DNA from 2 places in the Halomonas chromatireducens genome. Region 2 is predicted to be linked to the other one. Evidence: predicted binding sites of a transcription regulator. Region 2 holds the regulator's gene; the other holds the start of a gene.

Region 1 (7,475 bases), 1.3 Mb from region 2:
TTTTCTCAGGGCTATTCGGCAGCAGGCCGAGGCTGCCCAGCAGCCGGATCAGCGAAGCCCCCAGGCGCGAATCTTCCGCCGCCAGCTCGGCGGTTTCGCGGTTGGCCGCAAGCCACCGGTCCCACTCGGCCACCGCTTCCCCATCGCCTGCCGCCCAGGCCGCCTGAAGACGCGCCAGCACCGGCAGCTCGCATCGGGTCAGGCCGTCCTCCAGCACCCCTTCCAGCCACTCGCCGAGGCTCGCCTCATCGCTGACCCAGCCCAGCTCGAAGGCACTCTCCAGGCCCTGGGAGAAGGCGAAGGCGCCGATAGGCAGTGCCGGGCTGACCAGTTGCAGGAGCCCCAGCAGGGCCAGGTCATCACCACCTCCCTGCCCCGCCGCCGCTGACTGCTCAGTGCGCATGACTGTGGCCATGATCGTGGGAGTGACTGTGCCGATGGTCATGCCCGGAGTGGTGGGCATGCCCGGCCTGGGCGTAGGCACCGGGCTCGGGGTCGAACGGTGCCTCATGCCGCTCAAGGGTCGCCCCCAGCAGCTCGGCCAGCTCTTCCAGCACATGGTCCGGCGGGAAGCGCACCCAGCCCTGGTCGGGCCTGGCATCGTCGCTGCCCAGAGCCAGCTGCACATGGCGATTGCCCAGGTGGTAGGCCAGCCGCGCCAGCAGCAGGCCGGCGGTTACACGTGCCGTGACTACCGGTTCGATGGCCGCCCTGATGCGCACGATCTCGCCGCTCTCCGCACGCAGCCCCTCGCCGTCGCGCAGCACCGGGCCCCGGTCGAGGAACAGGCCGAGCTCGCGGCCGGCATCGCTTTTCGCCTTGAGCCGGCCGCGAATGCGCAGCTCGAAGGGCAGCGTCAGGGTGTCGCTGGCCTGGTCGGCCACGACGGGCCCCAGGCGTTCGGTCAGTTTCAGCATCGTTCATTTCCTTTTTTGAGCCTCGGACCCGTAGCCTATTTACCGCGGCTAACCCGGCGACAGGTCTAGGCGGGGGCGCTGTGAATACGTCCCTGTACGCTACCGATTCCTTCCCTGGAATCGGACCCCCGCTACGACCTGCCCCCAGCGCCGCTCACTTTGGCGGTCGCAGCCCGTAGTGCGGCGCTCGGCACTCAGAACAGGTGGTAGCGCTGGGCCAACGGCAGCTCGGTGGCCGGCTCGCAGGTCAGCAGCTCGCCGTCGCAGCGCACCTCGTAGGTCTGCGGGTCGACGGTCAGCTCCGGGCAGGCGTCGTTGAGTTTCATGTGCTGCTTGCGCACGCCGCGCACGTTGCGACACGCCGAAAGCTCACTGTGCAACCCCAGCCGCTCCTTGATGCCGGCCTCGATGGCCGCCTGGCTGACGAAGCTGAGGCGAGTGGCGCTGGCCGCACGGCCCAGGGCACCGAACATGAAACGGTAATGCACCGGCTGCGGCGTCGGGATCGAGGCATTGGGGTCGCCCATGGGGGCACCGGCGATCATGCCGCCCTTGATGATGAGTGCCGGCTTGACGCCGAAGAAGGCCGGGTCCCACAGCACCAGGTCGGCCAGCTTGCCCAGCTCGATGGAGCCCACCTCATGCGCGATGCCGTGGGTGATGGCCGGGTTGATGGTGTACTTGGCGATATAGCGCTTGGCGCGAAAATTGTCGGCGCCCAATGCCGCGTCTTCCGGCAACAGCCCGCGCTGCACTCTCATCTTGTGGGCGGTCTGCCAGGTGCGGCACACCACCTCGCCCACCCTGCCCATGGCCTGGGAGTCCGAGGCGATCATGGAGATCACCCCCAGGTCGTGAAGAATGTCCTCGGCGGCGATGGTCTCACGGCGAATGCGCGAATCGGCGAAGGCCACGTCCTCGGGTATGTTCGGGTCCAGGTGGTGGCACACCATCAGCATGTCGAGATGCTCGTCGATGGTGTTGACCGTGTAGGGCCGCGTCGGGTTGGTGGACGACGGCAGTACGTAGGGCTTCGAACAGGCCGTCAGAATATCCGGCGCATGGCCGCCCCCCGCCCCCTCGGTATGGTACGTATGAATGCCGCGCTCCTTGAACGCCGCCAGTGTGTCCTCGACGAAACCCGACTCGTTCAGGGTATCGGTATGGATCGCCACCTGGACGTCGTAGGCGTCGGCGACGCTGAGACAGTTGTCGATGGATGCCGGGGTGGTGCCCCAGTCCTCGTGAAGCTTGAGGCCCATGGCGCCGGCAACGAGCTGGGCCTCCAGCGCCTCCGGCAGGCTGGCGTTGCCCTTGCCCAGCAGGCCGATGTTCATGGGCATCTCGTCCACCGCCTGGAGCATCTTGCCGATGTGCCAGGGCCCGGGCGTGCAGGTGGTGGCCTTGGTGCCGGTGGCGGGCCCCGTACCGCCCCCGAGCATGGTGGTAATGCCACTCATCAGCGCCTCCTCCACCTGCTGGGGGCAGATGAAGTGGATATGGGCGTCGATACCGCCAGCCGTCAGGATCATGCCTTCGCCGGCGATGATCTCGGTGCCGGGGCCGATGACGATCGCCACATCGGGCTGCGTGTCGGGATTGCCCGCCTTGCCGATGGCTTTGATGCGTCCGGCCTTGAGGCCCACGTCGGCCTTGACGATGCCCCACCAGTCGAGGATCAGGGCATTGGTGATCACGGTATCCATCACCGCGTCGTCATGGCGCTGGCTCTGACCCATGCCGTCACGGATCACCTTGCCGCCGCCGAACTTGACCTCGTCGCCGTAATGGGTCGCATCGTCCTCGACCTGGATCCACAGCTCGGTGTCGCCCAGGCGCACCCGGTCGCCGGTGGTGGGGCCGTACATGTCGGCATAGGCCTGGCGGCTGATCTTGTTATCGGGCTTCATGGCTTGCCTCCCTTGTCCGCCGTGTCGAGCGCGCCCATCACCTCGCCGCGGAAGCCATACACATGACGACGGCCGACGAAGGGAATCAAGGTCACCTTGCGGGACTGGCCGGGCTCAAAGCGGATGGCCGTGCCCGCCGCCACGTCGAGGCGATGTCCACGCGCGCGGTCGCGATCGAAGGTCAGCGCCGGATTGGCCTCGGCAAAGTGATAGTGGGAGCCGATCTGGATCGGCCGGTCGCCGGTATTGGCCACTTCGACGGTGATGCGATCGCGCCCTTCGCAGAGCGCAATCTCGCCGTCCTTCAATTGGTACTGTCCTGGGATCATGGGGCCGGGAATCATGGAGTCTCCTTACACAATCGGCGTGTGGACTGTGACCAGCTTGGTACCGTCGGGGAAAGTCGCCTCCACCTGCACCTCGTCGACCATCTCGGCCACGCCCTCCATGACGTCATCACGGCTCAGGATCTCGCGCCCGTAGCTCATCATTTCGGCGACGGTGCGGCCGTCACGGGCGCCCTCCATGATCTCGGCACTGATCAGGGCCACCGCCTCGGGGTAGTTGAGCTTGAGCCCGCGCGCTCGGCGACGTTCGGCAAGCAGGGCGGCGGTAAACAGCAGCAGCTTGTCCTTGTCTCTGGGGGTCAGTTCCATGCGATTCTCCTGGAGAGTCAGGTAAACCAGATACGGGGGGGATGGGCACATGTACTGCTCAGCAACGGCCTGAGACACGCCCAGGCCTGCTGGCAGATTTCCCATGCCTCATTGCGTTCGTTGCCCAGATAGCGCAGCAGCAGGACGCCATGGCGTACCGTCACCGCCCAGCGTGGGCTGGTGGATATGGCATCACGCAACGCTTCGATGGCCTCGCCCTCGTCGCCCAGCCCCACCGCCCATAACGTGGCCTGCACCGTGGCACCACCCTGCCCCCAGCGCCCGGCGAAACGCGGGTGCAGCGGGTCCAACGGCTGACGCTCCAGCCACAGCGGCTTGCCGTCTAGTATCAGTCGAAAGCGCTGGTCGATGCGGCCGGAGACATAGGGCAGGTCGCTCGCCGGACGCCCCAGTGCCAGCACCTCCCAGCCCAGGCAGCGCGCCGAGCCGGCCAGGTCGATATGCGTCGACTGCTCTCCCATCGAGCCGTCGAAGGCGATGGTCTCCTGAGGCAGCCATTCGAGAAAGGCGCCGTCGGCCACTTCAAGGTGGGTATGCTGGCCCCAGGCCACGCCATGGCTGTCGGCCTTGTAGAGCTTGTTGGCAGCCGGCGTGGTCAGCAGCGCACGGGTATCCGCGCCCACCCGGGCCGAGATCGCCAGCCTGTCGCCACTGACCAGCCCCCCCGGCGGATGCAACAGGTAGACGTGACAGGGGCCCGTCCGACCTTCGGGATAGAACGGCCGCTGTACCCGTAGCGGCCCCTGGTGGCGCGCTTGCACCATTCTCGTAACCCCGCCACGCGCCTCGAAGGCCAGCGCCAGCGAGGCCGCCCAGTGGCGCCCCGCATCGAAGCGGTGGCCGGAGTTCGTCGGTGGTTCGGTGGAAACGGCAGTCTCGAAAGCGCTCATGGGCGGCCTTAAGCAGCATGGTCATGAACACATTAAGCAAAGGACGTACCATGGTGGTGAAAACAAAGATTACATATTTACATCCAACTACTTGGATCTTGAAAGATGCCACTATCGAGATCTGTATGCCTTATCGCGGAGCGTCCGACTACGCCCTGTCGCTTCATAAAGGTGCGGACCACTCTCAAGGTGAGCCAATTAGGTGCAATTAGTCTGCCGGCAGGACGAAATACGAATATCGGGCCAACAGCCGGGCCGGCGATTGACCCTGACATTACCGCCTAGCGCAGAACAGGCGACCGAAGTGCCTGACCCGATGGGCTCACCGTGACGAAGAGAGACATACGGGGAGTGGCATCACAGGCACTATGAGCTAGAGTGATAGCGCACCTTAGACTGCAGTGCGTTTCTCCAATGGGAAGGAAGATATTTCATGATGTTCAAGACACTATTCGCCGGAACCGCCCTGAGCCTCAGCCTTGGCGTCACCGCTCTGGCAAACGCTGCTCCGGTCACCCATATGGGAGGGGACATCACAGAAGAACAGGTACTCGCCACTCAGCGGGCATGGGGAGAGGCCCTGGTCGACATTTCTGATACGTACAAAGCAGAAGGCATCGACGCCGCCACCGAGCTCGCCCGCAACGTCATCGACAGCGCCTACGGCCATGCGATGGGTCCGATACTGTTCAAGCCCACGCTTACCAAGGCTCCCCAGACGTTCCGCACCACTCCGGAAGGCGCACTCGCCTACTTTGTGGGTCATGATGACGCCTATCCTGATGACAGTGGCTTCGCCTTGAAAGGCTGGCAGGAAGTCAGCATCGACAATTCCGCTATCTTCATCAGCGGCGACGTCGCCATGACCATTGGCACCGTGTCCATTCTCGATGCCGATGGACATACCACCACTGTGGACAAGACCTGGGGCTACCATCTGGACGACGAGGGTGAGCTCCGTATCGTTCTGCATCACTCCTCACTGCCATACACCGAATAGTCCCACACGGAATATGCCGGATGCACTGTATGAGTATCCAATCTGCGGCCCTATACCGTCAGGTGCTCCTTGATCAGTGCATCCGATAGCTCCCCGATCCCCCCCTTGGCCACCGGTCGACCACGGTTCATGATCACGAAGCGATCCGCGTACTTGCGGGCGAAGGGCAGCTTCTGCTCCACCAGCAGCACCGTGAGCCCATCCTCGTCGATCAGCTTGCGGATCACCTCGCCAATCTGGGCGACGATATTGGGCTGGATCCCCTCCCCCGGCTCATCGAGGATCAACAGGCGGGGCTCGATTACCAGCGCCCGGCCGATGGCCAGCTGCTGCTGCTGCCCCCCGGAGAGATCACCGCCACGGCGGTGTTTCATCTCGGCGAGCACCGGGAACAGCTCGAATACCCGTTCCGGGATGCTGCGCTTGCCATCGCGGCGTGCCGCCAGTCCGGTACGCAGGTTCTCCTCCACCGTCATCAGCGGAAATATCTGGCGTCCTTGGGGCACATAGCCAATGCCCAGGCGCGAGCGCTCCTCAACCCGTTTCCTGGTCAGCTCAACGTCATCCGCGTAGCGGATGCTGCCGCTGGAGATGGCCACCTCACCCATGATCGCCTTCAGCAGCGTGGTCTTGCCGACGCCGTTGCGACCCATCACGCAGGTACACTGGCCGGCAGGCACGTCCAGATCGAGGTCCCACAGGGTATGGCTCTCGCCGTAGTACTGGTTGAGCTTGTCGACGGTCAGCATCAGGCCACCTCCTCTTCGGCGTCGGCCCCCAGGTAGACCTCGACCACTTTCGGGTCGTTGGACACCTGGTCCATGCTGCCCTCGGCCAGCACGCTACCCTGGTGGAGCACCGTCACCTTACGTGCGATGGAGCGCACGAAGCCCATGTCGTGCTCCACGACGACCACCGACTGCTTGCCGGCAAGGCCGGTGAGCAGCTCGGCGGTGCGCTCCATCTCCTGCTCGGTCATGCCGGCCACCGGCTCGTCGACGAGCAGCAGACGCGGCCGCTGCATCAGCAGCATGCCGATCTCCAGCCACTGCTTCTGGCCGTGGGAGAGGATGCCCGCCGGACGTAGGCGAAGCTCGGCAAGGCCGATGGTTTCCAGCACCTCCTCGATGCGCTCGCGAATGGACGGCGTCATTCTGGCCGTGAGGGTCGGCAGGATGCGCTTGTCCGCCGCCATGGCCAGCTCCAGGTTCTCGAACACCGTCAATGCCTCGAACACGGTGGGCTTCTGGAACTTGCGGCCGATGCCGAGGCTGGCGATCTCCGGCTCGTTCATGGTCAGGAGATCATGGCGGCTGCCGAACCACACCTTGCCGGCATCGGGGCGGGTCTTGCCGGTGATGATGTCCATCATGGTGGTTTTGCCGGCCCCGTTGGGCCCGATGATGCAGCGCAGCTCGCCGTCGTCGATGGTCAGGTTCAGGTCGTTGATCGCCTTGAATCCATCGAAGCTGACCGTGACGTCCTCGAGGTAAAGGATGGGCCCATGGCGCACATCCACCGGCGATGCCGCCGGCACCAGGAAGTCGAACACACGATCCCGGTCGGCCAGTGATCTGAGAAAGCTCATGCCGCTACCTCCTTGCCGCGTGGAGTGGGCGATTCGTCGTCCTTGCCACGGTGTTTCCGGCGCCGGACGCGATAGGCCAGCAGTCCAGCCACCCCCTTGGGCAGAAATACCGTCACCAGCACGAACATCGCGCCCAGGGCGAACAGCCAGGCATCCGGCATCACCCCAGTGAAGACCGTCTTGGCGTAGTTGACCAGGATGGCGCCGATCACCGCGCCGTAGAGCGTCGCGCGGCCGCCCAGCGCCACCCAGAGCACGATCTCGATGGAGAATACCGGCGAGAATTCGCTGGGATTGATGATGCCCACCTGGGGTACGTAGAGCGCCCCAGCCAGGCCGGCCAGCATCGCCGAAACCACGAAGACGAAGAGCTGGAAGCGCTCGACCCGATAGCCGATGAAGCGCGTTCGCGCCTCCGCATCGCGGGTCGCCACGCAGACCCGGCCCAGCTTGCTGCCGACGATGGCACGGCACAGGACGTAGCCCACGGCCA
Region 2 (7,475 bases):
CCTGGCTGTCGAGGCTCGGCGTGTTCTGTGCGATGAAGGTGCTGAAGAATTCCAGCACCCGTTTCTTGCTGCCACCGGGGACGCCGAACAAGGCGCGCTCCGGCGGCAGAATGGTTTCCAGTGTCATGGCAATCAGCGAATGCCGGCGCCCTGGGCGCGGGCCTGGGCTTTTTCCTTGTGTTTGACCAGTTGACGGTCGAGCTTGTCGGTCAGTGCGTCAATAGCGGCGTACATGTCGGGATCGGTGGCCTCGGCATGAAGGTCGGCGCCGGCAGCATGCAGGGTGCAGGCGGCCAGTTGACGCTCCTTCTCTACCGAAAGCGTGACCTGGACGTTGGTGATGTTGTCGTAGTGGCGCTGCACGCGGGTCAGTTTTTCGCTGACGTAGTCACGCAGGGCATCGGTCAGTTCCACATGGTGGCCGGTAATATTGACTTGCATGACAGGCTCCTTCGTCCTTCGGGTGGTGCCTCGATTGTAACCCTTTTTGAGGCCCTGCAAACCCCTCCCTTTCCGGTTTCCTGCGAAGGGTCAAGAGAGCGGGCTGGGGTCAGCGAAATCGCTTGCGCTCGCTTGAGGAGGGTATGCCCAACGCTTCCCGGTACTTGGCGACGGTTCGCCGCGCAACGCGGATGCCGTCCTCGGCCAGCAGATCGACCAGGCGACTGTCCGACAGCGGCTTGCGGGGCGGCTCGTCCTGTACTAGCTTGCGGATCCGGGCACGGATCGCGGTGCTGGAATAGGCGTCGCCTTCGCCTTCTCCGCCGCCGACATGGCTGGAGAAGAAGAACTTGAGTTCGAACACGCCGCGCGGCGTGTGGATGAATTTCTGGGTCGTTACGCGAGAGATGGTCGACTCATGCATATCCACGGCCTGGGCAATATCAGCCAGTATCAGTGGCCGCATGGCCTCCTCCCCCTGCTCGAGAAAGTCGAGCTGGCGGGCCATGATCTCGCGGCCGACCCGCAGCAGGGTGTCGTTCCGGCTGGCCAGGCTCTTCATCAGCCAGCGCGCCTCCTGAAGGTGATCCTTGAGAAACTGGTTGTCCTGGCTCTTGTCGGCGCGCCTTACCAGGGCCACGTAATCGGGCTGGATGCGCAGTCTTGGCAGGGCGTCGGCGTTGAGCTCGACACGCCAGCCGCGCTCGTCATGGTGAGCGAGCAGGTCGGGGGTGATGTAATTGCCACTCACCTCGGCGAACTCGCTGCCCGGGCGCGGGTCCAGCGAGCGAATCAGACCGATCACCTCCTCCAGGGCCTCATCGTCCAGCCCCAGGCGGCGCTTGAGCAGTCGGCGATCGTCGCTGGCCAGGGCTTCGAGGAACTGGCGGACGAGGCGCCTGGCCTGGGGGAGCAGCGGGGTGTCGTCGGGTAGTGCCGCGAGCTGCAGCATCAGGCATTCACGCAGGTCCCGGGCAAAGACACCGGTAGGTTCGAATTGCTGCAGACGCAGCAGCACCTGCTCGACCTCCCGGGTTGGCAGGCCCTCGAGGCCCTGCTGGCGGAGCCCGTCGCGAATCTCTTCCAGCGGCTGCGCCAGGTAGCCGGTGCCGTCCACGGCATCGATCAGGCTCTCGGCGATCTGGCGCTGGCGCTCGCTGAGATCGGTCATCGCGAGCTGCCAGATCAGGTGGCTGGCCAGGCTCTGCCCGGCGGCCTGGCGTTCAAAATCAGGTCCTTCGCCGCTGCCCGAGCTGGCGCCATGGTCGGGGTAGGTGTCAGACCAGTCGCTGTCGGTGGAAAGTTCAGAGGGAATTTCGCTGGCCCAATCGTCGTCTTGGACCGCTTCGGCGGTCTGTTCGCCGAAGCCGTCGTCGAGTTCCAGCATGGGGTTGGTTTCCAGCGCCTGCTGGATCTCCTGACGCAGATCGAGCGTCGAGAGCTGCAGCAGCGCAATCGCCTGCTGCAGTTGGGGCGTCATGGTCAGCTGAGTGCCGACACGGAGTTGCAAGGATGCTTTCATGGCCATGAGAATAGGGGGCTCATCTGCCGAAAAAAACCACCCTAGCCCCCAATGGTTCGACTTGCAAGTGTTTTGAGTGCAATAAGCATGCCATCCGCAATTTCCGTGCCGAATATGCATGTTTATATTGACAGCAGGCAGTTGTGTTGATCGAGTCGCCAGGTTTAGAGACGGAAGTCCTCGCCGAGATAGACCTCACGCACCCTGCGGTTGGCGAGAATGGCATTGGCATCACCTTCCGCAATGATCTGCCCGTCTCCGACGATGTAGGCGGTATTGCAGATATCCAATGTCTCGCGCACGTTGTGGTCGGTGATCAGGACGCCGATATCACGCGCCTTGAGCTGACGGATGATGCCTTTGATTTCACCAACGGAAATAGGATCCACGCCAGCGAAAGGCTCATCGAGCAGGATGAAGGCCGGCTCGGTGGCCAGCGCCCTGGCGATCTCCACCCGTCGCCGTTCGCCGCCAGACAGGCTCATGCCGAGATTGTTGCGGATATGGGTAACATGAAAGTCTTCCAGCAGCTCTTCCAAGCGCGCATGACGGCCTCGTCGGTCCAGGTCCTTGCGCGTCTCGAGAATGGCCATGATGTTATCCGCCACCGAGAGCTTGCGAAAGATCGAGGCTTCCTGGGGAAGGTAGCCAATGCCGGCGCGGGCACGCTCATGCATGGCCGACCCGCTCAGGTCCAGGTCGTCGATATGCACTTCACCGGCGTCGGCGCGGACCAGGCCAACGATCATGTAGAACGAAGTGGTCTTGCCGGCACCGTTGGGGCCGAGAAGGCCGACGATGCTGCCCTGCTCGATGGAGAGGCTGATGTCGTGTACCACACGGCGACGCTTGTAGCTCTTGGCCAGGTGAGTGGCTCTCAGGGTCTTCATTACCACGTCAGCGCTCCGGTTGCAGGGTCATGCGAATCCGCTGGCGCCCTTCGACACCTTCGCTCTCGGCACGAGCCTGAACCACGCGGCGATCGAGGAAGTACTCCAGATAGCCGCCATCGAAGGTATCGCCCCGCTGATGCAGCTCGGCCCTGTCGATCAGTTCGACGCGGCGCTCGGCGACATGATAGATGATGGTTCGCCCCCAGCCACGCACCACGGGTTCGTCCGGGTCGGGCTGCTGCTCGATATAGGCGCGCTCGCCGGTGGCGATGGCGCGAGTCAGTTCGCCAGCCTGGTTGCGGCGGATCTCGACCCGGTTGCCGGTCAGTTGCATGGTCCCCCGGCGAATGTCCACGTCACCGGTATAGACGGCGGTGCCGGCGGTGTCGTCGAGATCGAGCTGGTCGGCCTCGACTTCGATGGGTTGGTCGGCGTCTCGCTGCTGGGCCAGGGCCGGGCCGCTTCCCCACGCCATGCCAACCAGCGCCAGGGCGATTAGCATGCGGGCGGTTGGGAACTTGAATTGCTTCATGGCGTGACATCCTCTGGTTCGATGGCTTCGGCCTGGCCCTGCTGGGCGCGCTCCGGGGGGTGGTGGCCGCGAACATTGTCGGTCAAACGTGACCGGTTGTCATGGATCCAGGCATCGAAGCGGTCGCCGCGCATGTGTTGGGGGGGCTGCTGGAGCAGTGCCGGGGTGTCGCTCCAGGCGTGCCCGACATTGGCGTCGAAGTGCAATATTTCTGTGTCGAGCTGCCAGCGCTCCTCGGGGGCGAACAGTCGGGCGTTGCCGGTCAGTGTCAGTGGATTGCCCCCGGGGCCAAGTCGCCCTTCGTCGCCGCTGGCAATCCAGCGCCTACCCTCTCGATCGATCAAGTGGGCCACCGGGGTTACCGCTCGGGTGACATCATCGTGAGGAGTATGCACCAGGCGCGGGCTGTCCAGGCGCTGGTGGGCACGGCCCTGGGCGTCGAATCGCGTCAGCCTGGCTTCTTCGAGGTAGTAGTCAGGTTCGCCGGCCTCGTCGGTGGGCACCGGGCCGGGAGCGGGAGTCTGCCAGGGCGCTAGCCATGCAAGCAGTGCTCCCAGGCCAATCAGGATCAGCAGGAGCCATAGTCGAAACGAGGGGCGGGGCAGGCGCTTGGGCAGCATGGGGTCAGTGCTGGACGTGAAGATAGGTGTCGACCAGGGCGTCTCGGTGTCCTTGGGCTTCGAGCAGGGTATCGCAGATCTCGCGAACGGCCCCGTGGCCACCGCTGCGTAAAGTGACCCAGTCGGCCAGGGCGTGAATGTAGGGAGGGGCTCCAGGGACGGTGATGCCAATGCCGGCCCGCTGGATGGCGGCCAGGTCGGGAAGATCGTCGCCGCAATAGGCGACCTGCTCCAGAGAGAGGTTCTTGCGTCGGCAGAGTTCGCGCAAGGTGGCCAGCTTGTCCTCACAGCTCTGGAAGACGTGGTCGATGCCCAGCGCGGCAGCGCGATGACTGACCATGGAGGATTCTCGACCCGTCAGCAGGGCAACCTGGATGCCGGCGCGCCGCAGCAGCTTGATGCCCAGCCCGTCCTGGGTATGGAATGCCTTGATCTCAACGCCGTCGGCCTGGAAGTAGAGTCGTCCGTCGGTCAGTACCCCATCGACATCGAGGGCCAGTAGACGGATCTGGCGTAGACGGTCGAGGAGCCGGGGGTCGTTGATCGGAGTTGCCAGAGCCATGGGCTCTCCTTGTGGTTCAAAAGGTCAGTGGTTCAAAAGGTCAGGGGTTCAATGGGTCGTCAGATCACGCCGCTGCGCAGCAGGTCGTGCATGTGCAGGGCACCGACCGGATGTCCTTCTTCGTCGACCACGGCCAGGGCCGTGATCCGATTGTCCTCCATGACGCGCACCGCCTCGGCGGCCAGCAGGTCGGGGGCGATGCGCTTGCCGGGGCGAGTCATGACGTCATCGACACTCAGTTGGCTGAGGTCGGTATGCTGGTCCAGGGTGCGGCGCAAGTCGCCATCGGTATAGACACCAATCAGTCGATTCTGCACGTCCACCACACAGGTGAAGCCGAGCCCCTGTCGGGACATCTCCAATAGTGCGTCCCGCAGCGGGCTGCCCATCGGGACGCTCGGCAGTCGCGTACCCTGATGCATGAGATCGGCGACCCGTAGCAGGAGCCGCTTTCCCAGGCTGCCTCCCGGGTGTGAGCGGGCGAAGTCCTCAGCGGTGAAGCCGCGGGCTTCCAGCAGGGCGACGGCCAGGGCATCTCCCAGGGCTAGCGCCGCTGTGGTAGAGGCGGTGGGGGCCAGGTCCAGGGGACAGGCCTCACGGGCGACGGCGGCACTCAGGTGAGCGTCGGCATGGCGGGCCAGGGTCGACTCGGGGTTCCCCGTCATGCTGACCAGCGGCGTGCCCATACGCTTGAGTAGTGGCAGAATCGCTGTGACTTCTCCGGTTTCACCGGAGTTGGAAAGGGCCAGCACCACATCGCCCGGAGTGATCATGCCGAGGTCGCCATGGCTGGCTTCGCCGGGGTGGACGAAGAAGGCCGGCGTCCCGGTGCTGGCCAGGGTCGCGGCGATCTTGCCGGCAATATGGCCCGATTTTCCCATGCCGGTGACGACCACCCGACCCTGGCAGGCAAGCATGAGCTCACAGGCATGATCGAAATGGCTATCCAGTCGATCGGCAAGGGCGCCGATGGCCTGGTGCTCGATTTGAAGCGTGCGACGGGCGCTATCGCGCAATGGCGATACGTCGGCGGGATCGGCTTGATGTGGAGAAGCAGCGTCTATGGTCATGATGATGATTGTTGCCCGTTGTGGCGTTTCACTCAAGGAGCGCCGTTGCCGACAAGCCCCAGCCAGCCCAGATAGGCGAGATAGCACCCCAGCAGCAGGCTGGCAGGCAGACGCTCGATGCGGCCTTGGCGCTGCCACAGAAGCAGCATGGACATGGCCAGGGTCAGCAGCAGCATGATCGGATAGTCGCGGCTTGCCGCTGCCGCATCGATCGGCCCAGGTGCGAGCAGGGCAGGAATGGGCAGCACTGCCAGCAGGTTGAACAGGTTCGAGCCGATGACATTGCCGATCGCCAGTTCATGGTGCCCCTTGAGGGCGCTGGCCACGCAGGCGGCCAGCTCCGGCAGGCTTGTGCCGATGGCCACGCCGGTCAGGCCGATGATCAGCTCACTGACGCCCATGCCCTGGGCCAGTTCACTGGCGCCCCAGACCAGTATGCGGGAACTGAGTGCCAGCAGCAGCAGCGTGCCGACCAGCCAGCTAAGCGCCCGTGGCAGCGCCAGGTCGGGTATATCTCCCATCGGGGCGGCGTCCGGGGTATCGGCACGAACCAGCCACCACAGGCTGAAGATCAGCAGGAGGGAGAGAAACAGTGCGTCGAAGCGCCCCAGGATGCCGTTGGCCAGGGCATAGCCTGCCAGTCCGGTGGCGCCAAGAAGCAGCGGCAGCTCGCGCCGCACCAGAGAGAAGGGGACGGGGATCGGTCGAACCAAGGCCGTGATGCCGAGAACCAGGCCGATGTTGGCGATATTCGAGCCAAGTGCGTTGCCGGTGGCCAGGTCGGGGATACCATCCAGTGCTGCGAATACTGCCACGACCATTTCCGGGGCCGAGGTCCCCAGCGCCACCACGGTCATGCCAATCAGCAGGGGACTCAGGCCGGTGCCGCGCGCCGTGGCTGCGGCAGCGCCGACGAAACGATCGGCGCTCCAGACCAGACCGATGAGGCCGACAGTGGCCATGAGCAGGGGGATCAGCATGAATAAGGCGGGGCCGAGGCATCCAGGAGGCGTATATTAGACGTGCTGGCGGGCCCGGGTGCAAGTGCGGCCTGCGTTGGGCTGGCGCCCTGCGACCCGGTTAGGATACGATGTTCGATAATTTTTTCGATGGACGTCTCGCAATGACCGATTCCCCCTTCGTGGTGGTGGAGGGTCTGCATTTCGCCCGGGGGGAGAAGGACATCTTCCGCGGCGTGGAACTGCAAATCCCGCGGGGCAAGATCACCGCCATCCTGGGTCCCAGCGGTACGGGCAAGACGACCCTGCTCAAGCTGATTGGCGGGCAGCTTGCCCCCGATGCTGGTCGCGTCAGTATCGACGGCGAGGATGTGCATGCCCTGTCCCGCAAGGCGCTTTTTCGATTGCGGCGTCGCATGGGCATGCTGTTCCAGAGCGGTGCACTCTTCTCCGATCTCAGCGTATTCGAGAACGTGGCTTTTCCCCTGCGCGTACATACCGATCTGCCCGAGGCGATGATCCGTGACGTGGCGCTGATGAAGCTGCAGGCAGTCGGGCTGCGCGGCGCGCGCGACCTGATGCCATCGGAGCTTTCCGGGGGGATGGCCCGGCGGGTCGCTCTGGCGCGTGCCATTGCCCTGGACCCCGAACTGATTCTCTACGATGAGCCCTTCGTGGGGCAGGATCCGATTTCCAAGGGGGTGTTGGTCCAGCTGATCAAGCGGCTCAATGATGCGCTGGGCCTGACTGCCGTCGTGGTGTCGCACGATATTCAGGAGACGCTGTCCATAGCCGACTATGTCTACGTGATTTCCGATGGCCGGGTCATGGCCCAGGGTACGCCGGATTCACTGGACGTGGATGAGGATCCGCGAG

Evidence for each region. Region 2 encodes sigma-54, which starts transcription at its own class of promoters, with help from an activator protein. Its sites were predicted from a motif close to TGGCACNNNNNTTGCTNT; they were not measured.
Region 1: a site for sigma-54 is predicted at 4,428-4,445, ahead of LOKO_RS18170 (urease accessory protein UreD). Genes of this name have one in related genera too.

What each region holds. Positions count from the first base shown of each region.
Region 1 covers NZ_CP014226.1:3,906,173-3,913,647, forward strand. The annotation lists gene LOKO_RS18145 (urease accessory UreF family protein) at 1-403, opposite strand, end outside; gene ureE (urease accessory protein UreE) at 393-917, opposite strand; gene ureC (urease subunit alpha) at 1,112-2,827, opposite strand; gene LOKO_RS18160 (urease subunit beta) at 2,824-3,156, opposite strand; gene ureA (urease subunit gamma) at 3,181-3,483, opposite strand; gene LOKO_RS18170 (urease accessory protein UreD) at 3,501-4,394, opposite strand; gene LOKO_RS18175 (phosphoribosyl-AMP cyclohydrolase) at 4,828-5,394, shown strand; gene urtE (urea ABC transporter ATP-binding subunit UrtE) at 5,445-6,143, opposite strand; gene urtD (urea ABC transporter ATP-binding protein UrtD) at 6,143-6,982, opposite strand; gene urtC (urea ABC transporter permease subunit UrtC) at 6,979-7,475, opposite strand, start outside.
Region 2 covers NZ_CP014226.1:1,216,133-1,223,607, forward strand. The annotation lists gene ptsN (PTS IIA-like nitrogen regulatory protein PtsN) at 1-127, opposite strand, end outside; gene hpf (ribosome hibernation-promoting factor, HPF/YfiA family) at 133-441, opposite strand; gene LOKO_RS05690 (RNA polymerase factor sigma-54) at 551-1,969, opposite strand; gene lptB (LPS export ABC transporter ATP-binding protein) at 2,128-2,853, opposite strand; gene lptA (lipopolysaccharide transport periplasmic protein LptA) at 2,861-3,388, opposite strand; gene lptC (LPS export ABC transporter periplasmic protein LptC) at 3,385-4,008, opposite strand; gene LOKO_RS05710 (KdsC family phosphatase) at 4,013-4,570, opposite strand; gene LOKO_RS05715 (KpsF/GutQ family sugar-phosphate isomerase) at 4,630-5,640, opposite strand; gene LOKO_RS05720 (calcium/sodium antiporter) at 5,673-6,620, opposite strand; gene LOKO_RS05725 (ABC transporter ATP-binding protein) at 6,764-7,475, shown strand, end outside.